DNA from 2 places in the Janthinobacterium kochi genome. Region 2 is predicted to be linked to the other one. Evidence: predicted binding sites of a transcription regulator. Region 2 holds the regulator's gene; the other holds the start of a gene.
The links. Region 2 encodes sigma-54, which starts transcription at its own class of promoters, with help from an activator protein. Its sites were predicted from a motif close to TGGCANGNAANCTGCTTT; they were not measured.
Positions count from the first base shown of each region.

Region 1: urtA (urea ABC transporter substrate-binding protein) is a predicted target of sigma-54. The motif match lies at 4,908-4,925, and genes of this name have one in related genera.

Region 1 is NZ_JBNYXO010000001.1:419,127-428,965, forward strand. Features, by position in the region: gene ACQ4WL_RS02020 (Hsp70 family protein) at 1-1,209, opposite strand, end outside; gene ACQ4WL_RS02025 (Hsp70 family protein) at 1,212-3,083, opposite strand; gene ACQ4WL_RS02030 (DUF2760 domain-containing protein) at 3,080-3,649, opposite strand; gene ACQ4WL_RS02035 (DUF4349 domain-containing protein) at 3,971-4,777, shown strand; gene urtA (urea ABC transporter substrate-binding protein) at 4,978-6,231, shown strand; gene urtB (urea ABC transporter permease subunit UrtB) at 6,370-7,956, shown strand; gene urtC (urea ABC transporter permease subunit UrtC) at 7,953-9,074, shown strand; gene urtD (urea ABC transporter ATP-binding protein UrtD) at 9,071-9,839, shown strand, end outside.
Region 2 is NZ_JBNYXO010000022.1:27,667-37,505, forward strand. Features, by position in the region: gene ilvA (threonine ammonia-lyase, biosynthetic) at 1-467, shown strand, start outside; gene queF (NADPH-dependent 7-cyano-7-deazaguanine reductase QueF) at 600-1,442, shown strand; gene ACQ4WL_RS26600 (PTS sugar transporter subunit IIA) at 1,776-2,258, shown strand; gene hprK (HPr(Ser) kinase/phosphatase) at 2,295-3,230, shown strand; gene rapZ (RNase adapter RapZ) at 3,485-4,348, shown strand; gene ACQ4WL_RS26615 (enoyl-CoA hydratase/isomerase family protein) at 4,349-5,434, opposite strand; gene hpf (ribosome hibernation-promoting factor, HPF/YfiA family) at 5,570-5,932, opposite strand; gene ACQ4WL_RS26625 (RNA polymerase factor sigma-54) at 6,002-7,480, opposite strand; gene lptB (LPS export ABC transporter ATP-binding protein) at 7,485-8,240, opposite strand; gene lptA (lipopolysaccharide transport periplasmic protein LptA) at 8,240-8,821, opposite strand; gene lptC (LPS export ABC transporter periplasmic protein LptC) at 8,847-9,458, opposite strand; gene ACQ4WL_RS26645 (KdsC family phosphatase) at 9,501-9,839, opposite strand, start outside.

The sequences.
Region 1 (9,839 bases), on a different contig from region 2:
GTTCAGCAGCAGGGTGTCTGGCAGTTCGCCGGCGTGCTGCTGCAGGAAGCTGGCCAGGTGGCGCGTGATGGCCGCGTCCTGGGCATACGGCAGGCCGAATTCGACGATGCCGGCGCGGCCTTTCCTGGCCACCTCGCCCAGTTCCACCTTTGGGAAGTAGCCGTCGACCACCAGGGTCGCCACTTCCTCGCGCGTGATGTCGATGGAACGGCTGCCACCGATCAGGCGCGAGCCCGCGCCCAGCAGGGTGACGCTGGCGCTCTCCGGCGCATCGTTCGACAGCAGCAATTCCTTGGCGGCGCGGCAGCGTTCCATCAGCTGCGACAATCGCGCGGCGGACAGCTTCATGCCGCCTTCGGCACCTGCCGCCATGCGCGTTTCCACCAGGTGGGCCAGCGCCAGGTCCATATTGTCGCCGCCAAGGATCAAATGGTTGCCCACGCTGCTGCGCGTGAGCTGCGGTTCGCCATCGTCACCGAAGGCGACGTCGATCAGGCTGAAATCGGTGGTGCCGCCACCCACGTCGCAGACTAAAATGCGGCGGGTATTGGCCAGGTCGTCGCGCAAGGTGGCGCGCCGGCGCTGCAGGTAATCATAGAACGCCGCCTGTGGTTCTTCCACCAGGCGCAAGGTGGGCAGGCCCGCCATGCGGGCTGCCTCCAGTGTGAGTGCGCGCGAACCCTCGTCGAACGAGGCGGGGATGGTCAGCACCAGTTCCTGCTCTTCAAGGGGCGCGTCGGGAAAGCGGTGATTCCAGGCGGCGCGTACATGGGTGAGGTAGCTGGCGCTGGCCGCCACGGGCGACACCTTGGACACCTCGGCATCGGCACCCCATGGCAAGATCGGCGCCTGGCGATCCACGTTCGCATGCGACAGCCAGCTCTTTGCGCTGGTGATCAACCGGCCGGGTACCTGGGCGCCGAGCTGGCGCGCGAGCGCGCCCAGCACTGGCGGTTCCTCGCCCGCCGCCTCGACTTGTGGCCACGGCAGCTGCAAGTCGCCCGCCGCCAGTTCGCCGGCGGCAGGGTGGTAGCGCAGCGAGGGCAACAGGGGGCGTGCGCCCACTTCGCCGGGAGCGACCAGTTGCTCGATGGCGAACAGGTTTATTCCTGCCTGCGCATCGGCCGCATTGGCATAGGCCACTACCGTGTTGGTGGTGCCCAGGTCGATGCCGACCAGGAAGGCCGGCTTGCCCACAGCGCTGCGCATGCTTATGGCTGCGGCGTGCCGCGCACGTCGAATTCCACTTTCCAGCGCTCGGCGCCGTCAGGGGAAACGGCCAGCAGCTCCAGCGTGCCCGCTTCCGTGACGCGCGCGTGCAGTTTCACTTGCACCACGTCGCCGGCCGACCGGCCTTCGGCGGATAACGTCGCCTGGATTTCGCTCAGCTCCTGCAATTCATCGGGGCCCCAGAAATCGAGCAGGTCGCCGATCTGGTCGTTGCGCCGCGTGGACGAGGCGAAGAAGCGGAAGTGCACAGGTTCGCCCACCACCAGGCCGAATTGCTGGCCTGGCAGTTCCAGTTCGCTGCCTTCTTCCATGCCAAACGGCGCTACGCACAGGGCCTGGATCGGCGGTTCCATGCCGGGGATGGCCGGCATGGCCGATTCGATGGCGACGTAGAAGGCGCTGGCCGTGCCGCCGCGGATGCGCACGCCATGGCCGCGCCGCACGTAGCTGTAGTAGGCGGCGCCACGCGCCACGGCCAGGTCCAGGTCGGCCCCGGCCAGCATGCGCGCCGGTTCCGCGCCTTCCAGGTACAGCCAGTCGTTGACTGTCGCCATGATGCGCTGCACCAGCAGGTCCGACTTGAAGACGCCGCCGTTGAACAGCACGGCCGTCGGGTGCAAAAAGCTGGCGCCATCCGCCTGGCGGCCGGCAAAACCTTCCAGTTCGCTGGTGGCCGCCAATTGCCGGCCCAAAAACGCCGCCAGGTGGCGCGTGATGGCCGCGTCCTGCGCATATGGCAAGCCCAGTTGCGTCAGGCCGGCGCGCGTGCGCACGGCAGGGCGGCTCGACGCTTCCACCTGCGGGAAGAAGCCGTCGAGGATGAAGGTGGACACTTCCGCGCGCGTCAGTTCCGTGCGGATGGAGCCGCCGATCAGTTTCGAGCCGCGGCTCGGCACGACTATCGGTGCCGTTTCCATGCCGCTGTCGGCCAGCAGGCTTTCCTTGGCGCTGCGGCAGCCATAAGTGAGCGCGCGCATCTGCCAGGCGTCGAGGGTGGTGCCGTTGGCGGCCAGCTTGCGGGCCACCAGGTGGGCCAGTGCCAGGTCCATATTGTCGCCACCGAGCAGGATGTGTTCACCGACAGCCACGCGGTGCGGTTCCAGCACGCCATCGCGTTCGAGCACGGCGATCAGCGAAAAGTCGCTGGTGCCGCCGCCCACGTCGACGACCAGGATGATGTCGCCCGGCTTGACTTCCTTGCGCCAGCGCCCTTCGCTGGTCTGGATCCAGCTGTACAGGGCCGCTTGCGGCTCTTCCAGCAAGGTCAATGCGGTGTAGCCGGCCGCCTGCGCCGCTTCCATCGTCAGCTCACGCGCGGCCGGGTCAAACGAGGCGGGGATGGTGACGGTGATTTCCTGCTCGGCGAACGGCGCTTGCGGGTGGGCGTTGTCCCAGGCCTGGCGCAAGTGCGTCAGGTAGCGCGTGGCGGCCGTGATGGGCGAAATGCGCGCCACTTCCGCCGGCGCGTCGTTTGGCAGGATGGCCGCGCGGCGGTCCACGCCCGGGTGGCACAGCCAGCTTTTCGCGCTGGAGACCAGACGGATGGGCGTGGTGGCGCCGCGGCTGCGGGCCATTTCGCCCACGACGAACGGTGCTTCGGCTTCCTCGGTGACCCAGGGCAGGGCCAGGTCGCCCGCCGCCACTTCGTCGGCGTGCGGCAGGTAGACGAAGGAAGGTAGCAGAGGCAGCTCTTCGACGGTGCCGGGCGCCGATAATTGCGGCACTTTCAGCACGCCATGGCTGGACTGTTCGCCATCGCTTTCGACCAGGTTCACATACGACAGGGCGCTGTGGGTGGTGCCCAGGTCGATGCCGATGGCGTAGCGCGGGCCAGGGTTGACGGTATCGTTCACAGTTCCACCTCGGCTGGCGCCAGGATGGCGGCGTCGTGCTGCTCGATCAGTTTCGGCAGGCGCACACTGGAGGCGCGCCAGCCGCGGTGGCTGAGTGTGCCCGTGAATGGCGCGGAACCGACGACGTTGCCCGTCAGGCGTACCTGGGCGCTGTCAAAGCCTTCCTGCAGGACGATGCGGCTGCCTTCGGCTTCCTGGCGCACGGCCTCGATGGTGAAGTATTCGCGCATCACCTTGGCGCAGCCTTCGTGCACCACGCGGGCGGCCGCGCCGATGTCGGCATCGGCATGGCTGCCCAGGTTTTCCTGGGTGAAGTCGATCAGGCGCGCTTCGCGTTGCAGCAGGGCCAGCAATTGCAGGGCGGCGTCCGGTGTCGCTTCCTTCAAAATGATGGGTGCGGCGGCTGGTGCCGGGGCAGGGGCCACCGGCACCACGGGGGCGGCCTCGGGCAAGGACAGTTTTTCCACGCGGGCCGCATAGGCGGCGTCCGACAGGGTGCTGAAGAAGGCGCCGAAAGCCAGCGGGATGCGGCGCCAGAACGATGGGTGGGACGATGAAGTGTTCATAGGGAACTCGTTTCTCTGATCTGTAGGGGTGGCGTCGGCGGCGGGGGCCGCTTCGCAGGGTAGTGCATGTGCCGCGCCAATATGGCCGGCTGCGTTTGCCCGCATGATACCAGCTACGGCGCCGGCGCCAAAGCCGCAGCGGCCGCTCACTGCGGGGAACAGGCCGCATTTTTATTGCGCTGGCGCAGAAGAACAGCGGATAGGCCCGTCTTTCGACTAAAATCGCCCCTTGTTTTTTCCTCATGATTTTTATGTGGCAATAAACTTGGCATGCGCAAGGCCACGCATCACGCTTAACTAACAAGATAACAAGAGGAATCCATGAACACCCGTTTATACACAGGCATGCGGCTGCTGGCAGTGGCCGGCATGATCGTGCTGGCCGGCTGCGGCAGCAAGGGCGAGAGCGGCGGGCAATCTAGCGCCGCGCGCCTCGATGGCAAGGAAAAAGGCAGCGAGTTTCTTGCCTATGAACACAATGTCAGCGTCGATACGCACGAGGCGCAAGTGCGGCCCCTGTATGAAAAAGTGGTCGCCGCCTGCAAGGCCGATACGGAAAACGGCTGTCTGCTGCTCGACTCGAGCGTCGACAGTGGCCGTTACCTACATGCGCGCATCAGCATGCGCGCCAAGCCGGCCGGCATCAAGAAGCTCGTCGCGCTGGTCGCGGCCGAAGGCGTCGTCACCAGCGAGGGCACCAAGGTGGAAGACCTGGGTCGTCCTGTGCTCGACAGCAAGAAACGCCTGGACATGCTCAAGCAATACCAGGCCCAGCTGCAAGACCTGGAAAAGCGCTCGGGCACGAACGTCGACGCCCTCATCAAAGTGACCAAGGAACTGGCCACCGTGCAAGTGGAACTGGAGCAGGCGACGGCGGCCAATGCGCTGTTGATGCAGCGCATCGACACAGACTTGCTGACTGTGGCCATCAGCGCCGAAGGCAAGCAGTCGTTTTGGCGCCCCGTCAAGCGGGCGCTGGGCAATTTCACGGAAAACCTGTCGGAAGGCGTGGCCAACGCCATCACGGCCATGGCCTACATCCTGCCGTGGCTGATCGCTTTCGTGCTGCTGTTCCCGCTGGGACGCAAGGGCTGGCGCCGCTTGAGAGGCCTGCCGCGCAAGGATTGATGCGTATGGATTAACTTCTTCGGCGCACCGTTTTACGGCAATTTGAAACCTGGCTGCACAGTCCTTGTGCAGCCAGGTTTTTTTTCGTGCGGCGAGAGCCGCATGCACCATGGCGCACGCCTGCCGGCGTTGGCATGCATTCTGCTTTAACAACATCGTATGCCCAGCTCGACCCCCACGAACCATTCACAGGAGTCCCCATGTCACGACGCATCATCCTGAAAGCGGCCGCCGCCGGCGCACTGGCCCTGGCCATGTCCACCACCATGCAGGCAGCCCTGGCCGCCGACACCATCAAGGTGGGCATCTTGCACTCCCTGTCGGGCACCATGGCCATTTCCGAAACGTCGCTGAAAGACGTGGCCCTGATGACGATCGCGGAAATCAATGCCAAGGGTGGCGTGCTGGGCAAGAAGCTGGAAGCCGTGGTGGTCGATCCCGCGTCGAACTGGCCCTTGTTCGCGGAAAAAGCGCGCCAGCTGGTGGCGCAGGATAAAGTTGCCGTCGTGTTCGGCTGCTGGACCTCGGTATCCCGCAAATCCGTCTTGCCCGTGTTCAAGGAACTCAACAGCCTGTTGTTTTACCCGGTGCAATACGAGGGCGAGGAGCTGGAAAAGAATGTGTTTTATACGGGCGCCGCGCCGAACCAGCAGGCGATTCCCGCCGTCGAATACCTGATGAGCAAGGATGGCGGCGGCGCCAAACGCTTCGTGCTGCTGGGCACGGATTATGTGTATCCGCGCACCACCAACAAGATCTTGCGCGCCTTTCTGAAAAGCAAAGGGGTCAAGGATAGCGATATCAGCGAGGTCTACACGCCGTTCGGTCACGCCGACTATCAAACCATCGTGGCCAACATCAAGAAGTTTTCCACGGGCGGCAAGACGGCCGTCATTTCCACCATCAATGGCGATTCCAACGTGCCGTTCTACAAGGAACTGGGCAATGCGGGCTTGAAAGCCACGGACGTGCCCGTCGTCGCGTTTTCCGTCGGCGAGGAGGAGCTGCGCGGCATCGATACCAAGCCCTTGCTCGGCCACCTGGCGGCATGGAATTATTTCGAGTCCGTCAAGAATCCCGTCAACGCGGCTTTCATCAAGCAGTGGAAGGCGTATGCCGTAGCGCAAAAATTGCCGAACGCGGGTTCCGTGGTGACGAACGACCCCATGGAAGCGACCTATGTGGGCATCCACATGTGGGCGCAAGCGGTGGAAAAAGCCAAATCGACGGACACGGACAAGGTGATCGCCGCCATGGCCGGGCAGAGCGTCAAGGCGCCGTCTGGCTTTACCCTGACCATGGACCCGACCAACCATCACTTGCACAAGCCCGTGATGATCGGCGAGATCAAGGCCGATGGGCAATTCAATGTCGTGTGGAAAACCAAGGAACCGATCCGCGCCCAGCCATGGAGCCCGTATATCAAGGGCAATGAGGGTAAGCAGAAGCTGTAAAGAGCTTGCGCGTCGAATCGTCATCGCAACCCCAGGCAAAGAGCAGGGGTCAGACCCGCCGGGTCTGACCCCTGTCCTTGCCTTGGGGGGTAAGGATGTCCATCGAGACATCTGCTTCAATAAAAGGACTCCATGCGCATGCAGCTCCTCCCCAAACTGCTGGTCCTCGCCTGCCTGTTGCTATCCTCGCTGGCGCAGGCCGTCATTCCTCCCGACTTGCTGAAACCGCTATCCGGCGATGACCCCGACGCCCGCTTGGCCGCCGTGGCCCAGATCGCCGCCCTGGCCACGCCCGAGGCAGCCAAGGTTCTGCAAGCCTTGCAGGACGACGCCTTGTACGCGGCGCCCGATGGCAAGGTGTATGTCGTCGATGGCGAGCAGGCGTATGACCCTGCAATTGGCCAGAACGTGCCGGTGCCGGAAGGCATCGACGGCGTGGTGGTCAACAACCGCTTGCGCGCGGCCGTGGCGGGCGCCTTGTCGGGCTTGCAGCTGCTGGCGCCGGAGCGCAGCGCCCGGCTGGCGGCCGCGCAAGCCTTGCAAAAGGCTGTCGATCCCGCGCAAATTGCCCTGATCCGCAAGGCGCTGGCGCAGGAGCGCGATGCTGACATCCAGCAGATATTGCAAGTGCTGATCGCCAGCGCCAACCTGCAGGCGCCGGACGCCGCCACGCGCAAGGCCGCCGTGCAGGCGCTGGCTGGCAGCAGCGATGCGCGCTTGCTGCCCGTGCTGCAAGCCATGCTGGAAAAGGAAGGTGAGGCGGACGAGGGTGTGCAGCTTGCCGCCATCGAGACCATGCGCCAGATCAAGGGACGAGTGTCACGCATGGAATTGGCCGGCAATGTGTTTTACGGCATTTCACTGGGCAGCGTGCTGCTGCTGGCCGCCCTGGGATTGGCCATCACGTTTGGCTTGATGGGCATCATCAATATGGCGCATGGCGAATTGCTGATGATAGGTGCTTACACGACCTATCTGTGCCAGCTGTTTTTCCGTACCTACCTGCCCGGCATGCAGGATGCGTACCTGTTGGCCGCGCTGCCTGCCGCATTTTTTGTTGCTGGCCTGGTGGGCGTGGTGCTGGAGCGCACGGTGATACGCTGGCTGTACGGGCGGCCGCTGGAAACCCTGCTGGCCACCTGGGGCATCAGCCTGATCCTCATGCAGCTTGTCCGCACGATCTTTGGCGCGCAAAACGTGGAAGTGGCCAATCCCGCCTGGATGTCGGGCGGCGTGACCGTGCTGGGTGGCCTCGTGCTGCCGTACAACCGGCTGGCCATCATCGTCTTCGCCATCGTCGTGGTAGTGGCCGTGTGGTTGATCCTGAACAAGACGCGCCTGGGCCTGTTCGTGCGGGCCGTGACGCAAAACCGCCGCATGGCCGATTGCGTGGGCGTGGCCACTGGCAAGGTCGACATGCTGACCTTCGGTCTCGGTTCCGGCATCGCCGGGCTGGGCGGCGTGGCCCTGTCGCAGCTGGGCAATGTGGGGCCGGACCTGGGCCAAAGCTACATCGTCGATTCCTTCATGGTGGTGGTGCTGGGCGGCGTGGGCCAGCTGGCCGGTACCGTGATCGCCGCGCTGGGCCTGGGCGAAGTCAATAAATTCCTCGAACCGGTGGCGGGTGCCGTGCTGGCGAAGATCGCCATTCTCGTGTTCATCATCATCTTTATCCAGCGCCGGCCGCAGGGCCTGTTTGCCATGAAGGGACGCAGCGTCGAATGACTACCTCCTATCAATCCCAACAGGGTCTGTTCACGCGGCCCGTCTGGCTGGCGATTGCCGCATGCACGGTACTGGCGGCGCTGTTGCCGGTTTTTAACCTGGCGTTTGCCGAAGGCCATGCGCTGCACGTGTCCGCCTACACGGTGGCGCTGGTGGGCAAGTTCATGTGCTACGCGCTGGCCGCGCTGGCGCTGGATCTCGTCTGGGGCTACACGGGCATCCTGTCGCTTGGCCACGGCGTGTTCTTTGCCCTGGGCGCGTATGCGCACGGCATGTATCTGATGCGCGCCATCGGCGAGCAGGGCCAGTACCACAGCAGCTTGCCCGATTTCATGGTCTTTCTCGACTGGAAAACCTACCCGTGGTACTGGGCGTTTACGGAACATTTCTGGTATTGCATGGCCCTCGTCGTGCTGGTGCCGGGCGTGCTGGCCTTTGTGTTTGGCTACTTTGCCTTTCGCTCGCGCATCAAGGGCGTGTATTTTTCCATCATCACGCAGGCGATGACGTATGCCTTCATGCTCTTGTTCTTCCGCAATGACACCGGCTTTGGCGGCAACAACGGTTTCACGGATTTCAAGACGATATTGGGCCACAGCATCACGGCACCCGCCACCCGGGCCGTGCTGTTCCTGCTGACGCTCACCTTCCTGCTGGTGGCCTTGATCGGTGCGCGCGCCATCGTCCGCTCGAAGCTGGGCCGCGTCCTGCAGGGCGTGCGCGACAGCGAGGCGCGCTTGATGTTCCTCGGCTACAACCCGCTATGGTTCAAGCTCTTTGTGTGGACTTTGTCGGCCGTGCTGTGCGGCATCGCCGGCGCCCTGTACGTGCCGCAGGTGGGCATCATCAATCCGTCCGAAATGTCACCGGCGAATTCCATCGAGATGGTCGTGTGGGTGGCCGTGGGCGGGCGCGGCACCTTGCTCGGCCCGATTTTGGGCGCCTTCACCGTGAACGGCTTGAAAAGCTGGTTCACGGCTGCCTTGCCGGAGTTGTGGCTGTTCGCGCTGGGCTTGCTGTTTATCGTCGTCACCCTGTTCATGCAGCAAGGCATGCTCGGTGTATTGAGCAAGCTCAAACGTAAAAAGGTGGCCGTCGTGGCAGAGGAGGCCGCATGAGCATCCGCATGTTGCCCGGCATGGCCAGCGCGGAAGCGGGCGCCACCTATTCGCGCGTGAAAGGCGAGGGCGTCGATACGACGCATGGCGCCATTTTGTACCTGGAAGACATCAGCGTGTCCTTCGATGGCTTCAAGGCGATTAACAAGCTGAGCCTGGATATTTCCGTGGGCGAGTTGCGCTGCATCATCGGCCCGAACGGTGCGGGAAAGACGACGATGATGGATGTCATCACGGGCAAGACGCGGCCCACGTCCGGCACGGCCTGGTTCGGGCAAACCATGAATCTGGCGACGATGACGGAAGCGCAAATTGCCCACGCGGGCATTGGCCGCAAGTTCCAGCGCCCCACCGTGTTCGAGCAGCACACGGTGTTCGATAACCTGGAACTGGCGATGAAGATGGACAAGCGCGTGGCGCCCACGCTGTTTGCCCGTTTGACGTCGGAGCAGGCGGGCAAGATCGAAGCGATCTTGCGCCTGATACGCCTCAATGGCCACGAGGCGCGGCCGGCCGGCTTGCTGTCGCATGGGCAAAAGCAGTGGCTGGAAATCGGCATGCTCTTGATGCAGGAGCCGCAGCTGATCCTGCTGGACGAACCGGTGGCCGGCATGTCGGATGCGGAAACGGCGCGCACGGCGGAGTTGCTCAATGAATTGCGCGGCAAGCATTCGATCATGGTGGTCGAGCACGATATGGGTTTCGTTACGGAGATTGCCCAGCAAGGCATTGTCACCGTGCTGCATGAAGGGGCCGTGCTGGCGC
Region 2 (9,839 bases):
TCGGCGCGCGCAACGTGACGGAATTCAATTACCGCATCAGCGATGAAAAAGCCGCGCACGTCTTCGTCGGCATCCAGATTGCCGACCGGCATGAGTCAAGCGTGCTGGCGAAGACCTTCGAGGAACACGAATTCAAGACGCTCGACCTGACCCACGACGAGCTGGCCAAGTCGCACATCCGCCACTTGGTCGGCGGCAAGAGCCGGCTGGCGCAGGATGAGCTGTTGTACCGCTTTGAATTCCCCGAGCGTCCCGGTGCACTGATGCGCTTCCTCGACAGCATGGCGCCGAACTGGAATATTTCCCTGTGCCACTACCGCAGCCAGGGCGGTGACGTGGGCCGTATCCTGATCGGCCTGCAAGTGCCGCCCGATGAAATGGGAGAATTCGCCCGCTTCCTCGATACCCTGGGGTACCGTTACTGGGATGAAAGCAGCAATCCTGTGTATAAGCTGTTCCTGGGGTAATAACAGGTCAGTCGCTTCGCGATCGGAATGCGCCCCACCGGGGCGCATTCCCCCGTCGGGTCTGACCCCGATCCTTGCCGTTGGGTTGAAATAGGCTACCATGCGTCCTTGACCGAACTACGCCACACGACCATGACCACCACCAACGACCTCGCCGGACAATCCCCCCTGGGCAAAAGCTCCGCCTACCGCAGCGATTACGCACCGGAACTGCTGTTTCCGATTCCCCGCCAGGGCAAGCGCGACGAACTGGAATTGCACGGCACCTTGCCGTTCTTCGGCCTCGATATCTGGAATGCGTACGAACTGTCGTGGCTGAACCAGCGCGGCAAGCCGCAAGTCGCCATTGCCAAGGTCAGCGCGCCGGCCGATTCGCCGAACATCATCGAATCGAAATCGTTCAAGCTGTACCTGAACTCCTTCAACCAGACCAAACTGGACAGCCCGGATGCGCTGCTGGCCCTGCTCAAGCAGGATTTGTCGAACGGTTTTGGCGCGCCCGTGCAAGTGGAACTGACCTTGCAGGAAGATTTCGGCAAGCTGAAAATGGGTGAATTCGAAGGCGTGCTGCTCGATCGCCTTGACCTGGAAATCACGCAATACACGCCCTCGCCGCTGCTGTTGAAGGCGGCGTTCGATGATGCACCGGTGGAAGAAAAACTCGTCTCGCACTTGCTCAAATCGAATTGCCTGGTGACGGGCCAGCCCGATTGGGGCAGCGTGCAGATCGCGTATGCAGGACCACAGATCGACCAGGAAAGCCTGCTGCGCTATCTGATTGGCTTCCGCGAACACAATGAATTCCACGAGCAATGCGTGGAGCGCATCTTTGTCGATATCTTGCGCCAGTGCAAGCCGCAAAAACTGTCCGTGTATGCGCGCTATACGCGCCGCGGCGGACTCGATATCAATCCGTGGCGCAGCAACTACAGCACGGGAGCGGTGCCGGGCAATCTGCGCAATGCACGCCAGTAACACCGCGCAACACCTTGAAATCATGCCAACAGGAATGTCGGCTGTGTTTTAAAACAACGTTGCAGTAGTGCCCCAGTGCATGTCAAAGACGCTGAAAAATCGGAAAATCGGTATTCGGCGGCGGAAAAACCGGCGCGCCGCGTGTTTTTAATCAAGAAATAGCCGATATACCCCGGTGTTGGTTTTTTGCTAAAATGATGGCGACATGGGCTGTAGCGCGCACTGCGCCCGCAGCGGGCGTATACTGTTGAGAATTGGCGTTACAGGCCGCGGAAACAGGCCTATAATTCGGCTCGCAAGCCCTCTGCGCATTGCACCATTTCATTGAGTGTCATGACTAATCTTAGCAAAATACTATCCCTCGAAAACGTCCTGCTGGACCTGGAAGTCTCCAGTAAAAAGCGCGCCTTCGAGCAAGCCGGCCTGATCTTCGAAAACAACTACGGCATCGCCCGCTCTACCGTTTCGGACAATCTGTTTGCCCGCGAACGCCTGGGCTCGACAGGCTTGGGCCATGGCGTGGCCGTGCCGCATGGCAGGGTCAAGGGCAGCAAGACCCTGAAAGCGCCGCTGGGCGCCTTCGTGCGCCTGGCCGAGCCGATTCCCTTCGAGTCGCCCGATGGCAAGCCCGTGAATCTGCTGTTTTTCCTGCTGATTCCCGATCATGTCACCCAGCAACATCTGGAAATTTTGTCGGAAATCGCCGAAATGTTTTCCGACGATGCCTTCCGCACGGCGCTGGCCACGGATCCGGAACCGAAATCCGTGCATTCGCGCATCGTCAATTGGCAACCCAGTCTGCAAGCGGCGGGTTAAACTTCAGGTATTCCTCCACTCCTGAAGAAGACTGCCATGTTGCAAACGCCGCTGACGATACAACGCCTGTACGACGATAATCGTGAAAGTCTGCAACTGGGCTGGTTCGCCGGTTTCCCCGGCGGCGAGCGCCTGATCTCGGGCGATGTCTCGTCGGCCGCCGACCAGGTGGGCCACTTGAACCTGATCCATCCGGGCCGCATCCAGGTCTTTGGTCACCAGGAAATCAATTACTACCAGCGCCTGAAGGTCAATACGCGCACCCACGTGATCGGCGAGCTGATCGCCGGCGGTCCGCCCGCGCTGATCATCGCGCAAGGGCTGGAAACGCCGCCAGACATCCTCGCCATTTGCGACGAGCAAAACATCCCCCTGTTCTCGACCCCGCTGCCGGCCGCGCAAGTGATCGACTTCCTGCGCGTCTACCTGTCGAAAAAGCTGGCGCAGCGCATCATCATGCATGGCGTGTTCATGGACGTGCTGGGCGTAGGCGTGCTGATCACGGGCGACTCTGGCCTGGGCAAGAGCGAACTGGGCCTGGAGCTGATCTCGCGCAGCCACGGCCTGGTGGCCGATGACGCCGTCGAGTTTTCGCGCATCGCGCCGAACATGATCGAAGGCCGCTGCCCGCCCCTGCTGCAAAACCTGCTGGAAGTGCGGGGCCTGGGCTTGCTCGACATCAAGGCCATCTTTGGCGAAACAGCCGTGCGCCGCAAGATGCGCTTGAAACTGATCGTGCACCTGGTGCGCCGCAACGCGCTGGAAGAAGAAGTCGAGCGCCTGCCTTTCCTGTTCCCCACGGAAGACGTGCTCGGCTTGCCCGTGCGCAAGGTCGTCATCCCCGTCGCCGCCGGCCGCAACATCGCCGTGCTGCTGGAAGCGGCCGTGCGCAACACGATTTTGCAGTTGCGCGGCATCGATACCTTGCAGGAGTTTATGGAACGGCAACGACTCGCCATGAGTGGCGATTAATGTTGCCAAGGAGTTCGCCCTTGCAAGGGCGAACCGTTGCGCAGGCGGAGAGCAAGGCTCTCCGAACCCCCTGCTACACCAGCGGTTGGCAATGAGTGGTGACTAATTACCGGGGTCCGACCCGACGGGTCTGACCCCACATTGACGTCAATGGCAACAATTAAATACAAGCAATGCTCGAACAATAATTGCAATAATTTGTAAAGATCATTGCCTTGGGAGCGCAGCGCCGATCTTTATTGTATGATCGGCGTATGCATATCGTCCTTATCACCGGAATATCCGGTTCCGGTAAATCCGTCGCGCTCAATGTGCTGGAAGATACCGGCTATTATTGTGTCGACAACCTGCCGCCGGCCTTGCTGCCCAGTCTGGTGCAAACGCTGCTCGACGAAGGTACGCCGCAACTGGCCGTCGCCGTCGATGCGCGCAGCGCCGAGTCGCTGACCAGCCTGCCGCACAACGTGGCCCTGCTGCGCGACCAGGGGCACGACGTCAAGGTCATGTTTTTGACGGCCACCACGCATTCGCTGGTGGCGCGCTTCTCCGAAACGCGGCGCAGCCATCCCCTGTCGCACGAATTGCGTCCGAACCAGAATCCGGCCAGCCGCCGCACCCTGATCGAATGCATCTCGGAAGAGCGCGAACGCCTGTCTGCCATCGAACAGCTGGGCCATGTGATCGACACCTCGGAACTGAGCGCCAACAAATTGCGCGCCTGGATCAAGGATATCGTCGCCTCCGAACGCGCCCCGCTGACCCTGTTCTTTGAATCGTTCGCCTTCAAACTGGGCGTGCCGCTGGACGCCGATTTCGTCTTCGACGTGCGGGCCTTGCCCAATCCCTATTACGACTTGGCGCTGCGCCCGCTCGACGGCCGCGACGCGCCCGTGATCGCCTTCCTCGACGCGCAACCGAGCGCGCTGGAACTGCTGGCCGACATCCGCGCCTTCATCGAAAAATGGTTGCCGTCATTCAAGTCCGACAACCGCAGCTACCTGACGGTGGCCCTGGGCTGCACGGGCGGCCAGCACCGCTCCGTGTACATGGCGGAACGGCTGGCGCAGTATTTCGGGCCGAACGAGCGCGTAGTCTTGCGCCACCGCGAGCGCGCTTAATCAGTCGAGGTGGCGCAGTGGATGCGCTGACGCCGGCCAGACGGGCGCAAAGAAACGCGCCACCATGGCCGCATCGACCTCGTCGAGGCTGGCCGGACTCCAGCGCGGCGCATTGTCCTTGTCGACCACGAGCGCGCGCACGCCCTCGATCACTTCGCCATGCGCGAAATTGTGGCGCACCACCGTGCGCTCCATGCGCAGGCAATCGGCCACCCCCAGGCGGGCGCCACGCTGCAGCAATTCCAGGGTCACCGACATCATCAGCGGCGAACGCAGGCGCATGGCCGCCAGGGCCTTGGCGGCGAACGCGCTGTCGTCTTGTGCCAGCGAAGCCATGATGGCGGCCACGGAAGGGGCGCCGAAATGGCGGTCCAGCGCCGCGCGCGCCGTGGCCAGAGGAGAAGCCCCCACCTCGGGGTGGAACGGCGCAGCCAGTGCCTTGATGGCCACCGGCAAGGCCTCGCCCGGCGTCGATTCGAACAGATCCAGCAGCGAGCCCATCTGCGCCTCGGGCAAGTACACATCGGCCAGGTCCGTGTACAGGGCATCGGCCGCGTTGATCGTCAAACCCGTCAAGCCCAGGTACAGGCCCAGCTGACCGGCCAGGCGGGAAAGGAAATAGCTGCCGCCCACGTCGGGAAACAAACCAATATTGACTTCCGGCATGGCCATGCGCGTGCGGCCCGTGACGATGCGCAGGCGGTTGCCTGGCCCGGCTTGCGCCACGCCCATGCCGCCGCCCATGACTACGCCATCCATCACGGCGATATACGGTTTCGGATAGAAATGAATCAAATGGTTTAGCGCATATTCTTCCGTAAAAAAATCTTCCAGCTGGGCGCTGCCGCCTTGCGGCGTGGCCAGGCCCGCATCGTAAAAGAAACGGATGTCGCCGCCGGCGCACAGGGCCTTGTCGCTGCTGGAGCGAATGATGACGGCGTCCACCTGCGGATCGTCGCGCCAGGCCAGCAGGGCCGCACTCAGCGCGCGCACCATATCCAGCGACAGGGAATTCAAGGCTTTCGGGCGGTCGAGCACGATGTGGCCCGTGCGATTGCGGATGGAGGTCTGGACGAAGTCGCTCATGGCAGGCAGGAAAGAAGTGAAAGTGCAAACATTCTAGCGCCTGCACGGGGAACATTGCGTTCAACAGGTCCGGGCGCAAAAAAGGGCGCAAGATGTGCGCCCTTAGTTGATCACAACTGCTGGAAGCGGGTGGCCTTAGACGGCGACGACGGCGTCTTCCTCTGAGTTGTCTGGCAGATGCTTGATCGCCTCTTTACCGTGCCCTTGCACTTTGGTTTTGTACTTCATCACTTGCCTGTCCAGCTTGTCGATCAGGGTATCGATGGCGGCATACAGGTCGTGCGCCAGGCTTTCCACGTAGACGGTCTTGCCACTCAGACGCAGGTTGACTTCGGCCTTTTGACGTTTTTCTTTCTCTTTGAGGTTATCCACGGTCAGAATCACGGCAATATCGATAACTTGATCGAAATGACGTTTCACACGCTCCAGCTTCGTTTGTACGTATTCACGGATGGCTGGTGTGACTTCGAGATGATGTCCGCTGATGGTGAGATTCATACACACTCCTAAAGATGATCGGGTTCGTGCGGTCCATCGACTCCGGCCCGCAGAGGAACCGAAAAAAACTTACAAACACTTACGCAGGCTCACTGGCGGAATTTTCAACGCTTCCCGGTATTTGGCAACAGTACGTCGCGCAATCACCATGCCTTGTTCCCCCAGCATGTCCGCAATCTTACTGTCGGATAAAGGATTTTTAGGGTCTTCAGCTCCTGTCAGTTGCACGATCAATGCCCGTATCGCCGTCGATGACGCTTCGCCCCCCGCTTCGGTGGCGACGTGGCTACCAAAGAAATATTTCAACTCGAACATGCCGTGCGGGGTCAGCATGTACTTTTGAGTTGTTACCCGCGAGATCGTACTCTCGTGTAAACCCAGTGTATCAGCTATTTCACGGAGCACAAGGGGGCGCATGGCAACGGCCCCATGCGAGAAAAAGTTCTTTTGTCTTTCTACTATCGCCTGCGCCACGCGCAGGATCGTGTCGAAGCGCTGGCGCATATTCTTGATCAGCCACTTGGCTTCCTGCAACTGTGCGCCCATGGCACCCTCACCCTTGCCCTGCTTGAGCAGGTTGGCGTACATGGCGTTGACGCGCAGGCGCGGCATGACGTCATTGTTCAGGGTCACTTGCCAGCCATTGCGCGCGCGCTTGACGACGACGTCGGGCACCACGTAATCGGACACATCCGAGGCAAAGACGGCACCCGGATGCGGATTGCACTGGCGAATCACGGTCTGTGCTTCGCGCAAGTCTTCCTCATCGCAATCGAGTGCTTTTTTCAGCTTGTTGAAATCGCGCTGGGCAAACCAGGCCAGATGCTTTTCCACGATAACAAGGGCCATGCGCCGCGTCACCATGGCAATATGCGGCAAACGCTTGATTTGCAGCGCCAGGCATTCGGACGCATTGCGCGCGCCCACGCCGGGCGGATCGAAACTTTGCAGCAGAGACAAGGCCGTGCGCATCTCGTCGGCGTCGATTTCCAGTTCTTCCGGCAGGCGCGCCAGGATGTCGTCGAGCGACTCTTCCAGGTAGCCATTGTCGTCGAGCGCATCGATGATCAGCTCGACCAGCGCGCGGTCACGCAATTCGAGCACCGTCACGCGCATCTGCTCCATCAAGTGTTCGCGCAGGGTGCAGTGGTGGGCTTCGAGTTGCGGACGGGAATCTTCGTCGTCGGGCGCCTTGCCCCGGCTCGCCTCGCTCCAGTCGCTGTCGCCGCCATCCGCGGCGGCCGGGCCCTCGCCCGCCTCGCCGTCAAAGGTTTCTGCTTCGGCCGGTGCTGCAGGCGCATCCTGGCCTGGCGGCTGGGGCGGTGCTTCGGCCGGCGCGGCCGTGGAACTCAATGCCCCGTCGGACAGCAGGCGCAGCGAACGGTCGAGCGGGTCATCGAGGCGCTCGAGCAAGGGATTGTCCGTCAGCAGTTGCTCTAGTTCCTGGTGCAATTCCAGGGTAGACAATTGCAACAGGCGTATCGATTGCTGCAACTGCGGCGTCAGTGCCAGGTGCTGCGAAGTGCGCAGCTGCAATGATTGTTTCATTGGCTCACATACGGAAGTGTTCGCCCAGATAGACCCGGCGTACCGACTCGTTGGCGATGATGTCATCGGGGCGTCCCGACGCCAGCACGGAGCCCTGGTTGATGATGTAGGCACGGTCGCAGATACCCAGCGTCTCGCGCACATTATGATCGGTGATCAGCACGCCGATATTGCGCTCCTTCAAGAAGCGCACGATACGCTGGATCTCGATCACGGCGATGGGGTCGACACCGGCAAACGGTTCGTCGAGCAGCACGAAACGCGGGTCGGTAGCCAGCGCGCGGGCAATTTCCACGCGGCGCCGCTCGCCGCCCGACAGGGACAGCGCCTGGTTCTCGCGCAACTTTTCAATCTGCAAGTCGGCCAGCAGTTTATCCAGGCGCTCCTCGATCTCGGCCTTCTTCAGGGGACGGCCTTCGACGGTCTGGATTTCCAGCACGGCGCGGATATTATCTTCCACCGTCAGCTTGCGAAACACAGACGCTTCCTGCGGCAGATACGACAGGCCCATCTGCGCGCGGCGGTGGATCGGCAGGCGGGAAATGTCCACGCCGCTGATATCGATGCTGCCGCCGTCCGACGGCACCAGGCCGACGATCATGTAGAACGAGGTGGTCTTGCCGGCGCCGTTCGGCCCCAGCAAACCCACCACTTCGCCACATTCGACTTGCAGCGAGACGTCATGCACGACCTGCCGCTTGCCATAGGTTTTTTGCAGCCCGCGAACGATCAGGGTGCTGCCGCAACGTGTATTGTCCATTATTTATTTCCTGGCGCAGGCGTGGCCGGCGCTTTCTCCGCCGCCGGTGCCTTGGTCTTCGGCTGGATCACCATGCGCACGCTGCCGCCATCCGGGGTGCTGGTGCCGCTGTTGGAATTTTCCATCGCAAACTCTTCCTTGCGGCTGTCATACGAAATGAAGGCGCCATTGGCCACGTCGGTCGCTTTCGAGCCTTCCAGGCGCGTCACCTTGGCCTTGGAAAACAGTTTTACCACTTCCGTCTTGTTGTCGTATTCCACGCGCTCTGCTTCGCCTTCGACCCACAGGTCGCCCGCGCCATCGCGCTTCTGGCGGAAGGTGGCCAGCTTGCCGGGATCGGCCCAGAAAGTAATGAACTGGTAGCCTTGCGGGTCTTCCGTGATCAGGGCCCGGCCCGCCTTCATGGTCAGCGTCCCCTTGACCAGCACGACGTCGCCCGTCAGGGTACGCACCTGCTTGACGTCATCGACGTGGCCGCTACGTGCCGTGATGACGGCTTCCTTCTCGGAATCGGCCTTCTCGGCATGCGCCACGCCCATGATGGCCAGGGAAAATACGGTCATCAGCAAGATATTCTTCATAGTATGGTTTCCTTGTTTCATTCTGTCATTTTGCCGCCGCGGCCGGGCGCGGTTTCGGCGGGAGGACCATGCGCAGCGCATTCTGCACTTCCACCACGCCGGTGGCATTATTGGCCTTCATGCCGATGCCATTGATGCGCGAGGCGCCCGTCAGAATATCGACAGGCACGTCCGTTTCCATTCTTTCCTCATCCGGGAACACCGTCAGCGCTTCCGTCTTGACTGTCAGGTTCTGCGCCTTCGGACTGGCCACCCGGTCGATCACGACCTTGCGGTACAGTTGCAGCCGGGTATTGTCCTGGTCGATATGCGCCAGTTCCGCATTCATATTCAACGGCGGCATGCCGGGCGTGAGCTTGCGCACGAAGGGCTGGTCGATATCGGACGAATCGTCCAGCGGATAATGCGTGAGCTTGGTACCCGACACGATATAGCTGGGCTTACCCGTCAAGTCCATGCGCACCATGCTGAAATTGGTGATGAAATAGTCGGGCTCATCCAGATGCTTGCTGGCCGTGATGTCCTGGCTATTCTTGTTCATCACTTCGAGCAGCCAAAAGCTGCCGAGCGCGACGACGACCGCGCCCAGCACGGTAAAAATCATGCGCCAGCGATGGGCGCCTCCTGGCTTACGCATAGGGCTTCACTCTTTCAAAGGTCACTGGCGAGGCGCCGCGCCTCACTCCAGGAACGGCGCCATGACGCGCGCATAGTTGTCCTGGGCGCGCAGCAGGAATTCGCAGATTTCGCGCACCGCGCCGCGCCCGCCGCCGGCTTGCGTCACATGGTGCGCCAGGTCCAGCGCTTCCGGACGCCCGCCCGGCACGCTGACGGCAAAGCCCACGCGGCGCAGGATGGGCGCATCGATGACATCGTCGCCGATATAGCCGCATTGCTCTTCCGTCAAGCCCGTCAGCGCCAGCAGTTCGCGAAACGGCGTCAGCTTGTCGTGACCGCCCTGGTGCACATGAGTAATGCCCAGGTCTTGCGCGCGGCGGGCCGTAATGGCCGAGCGGCG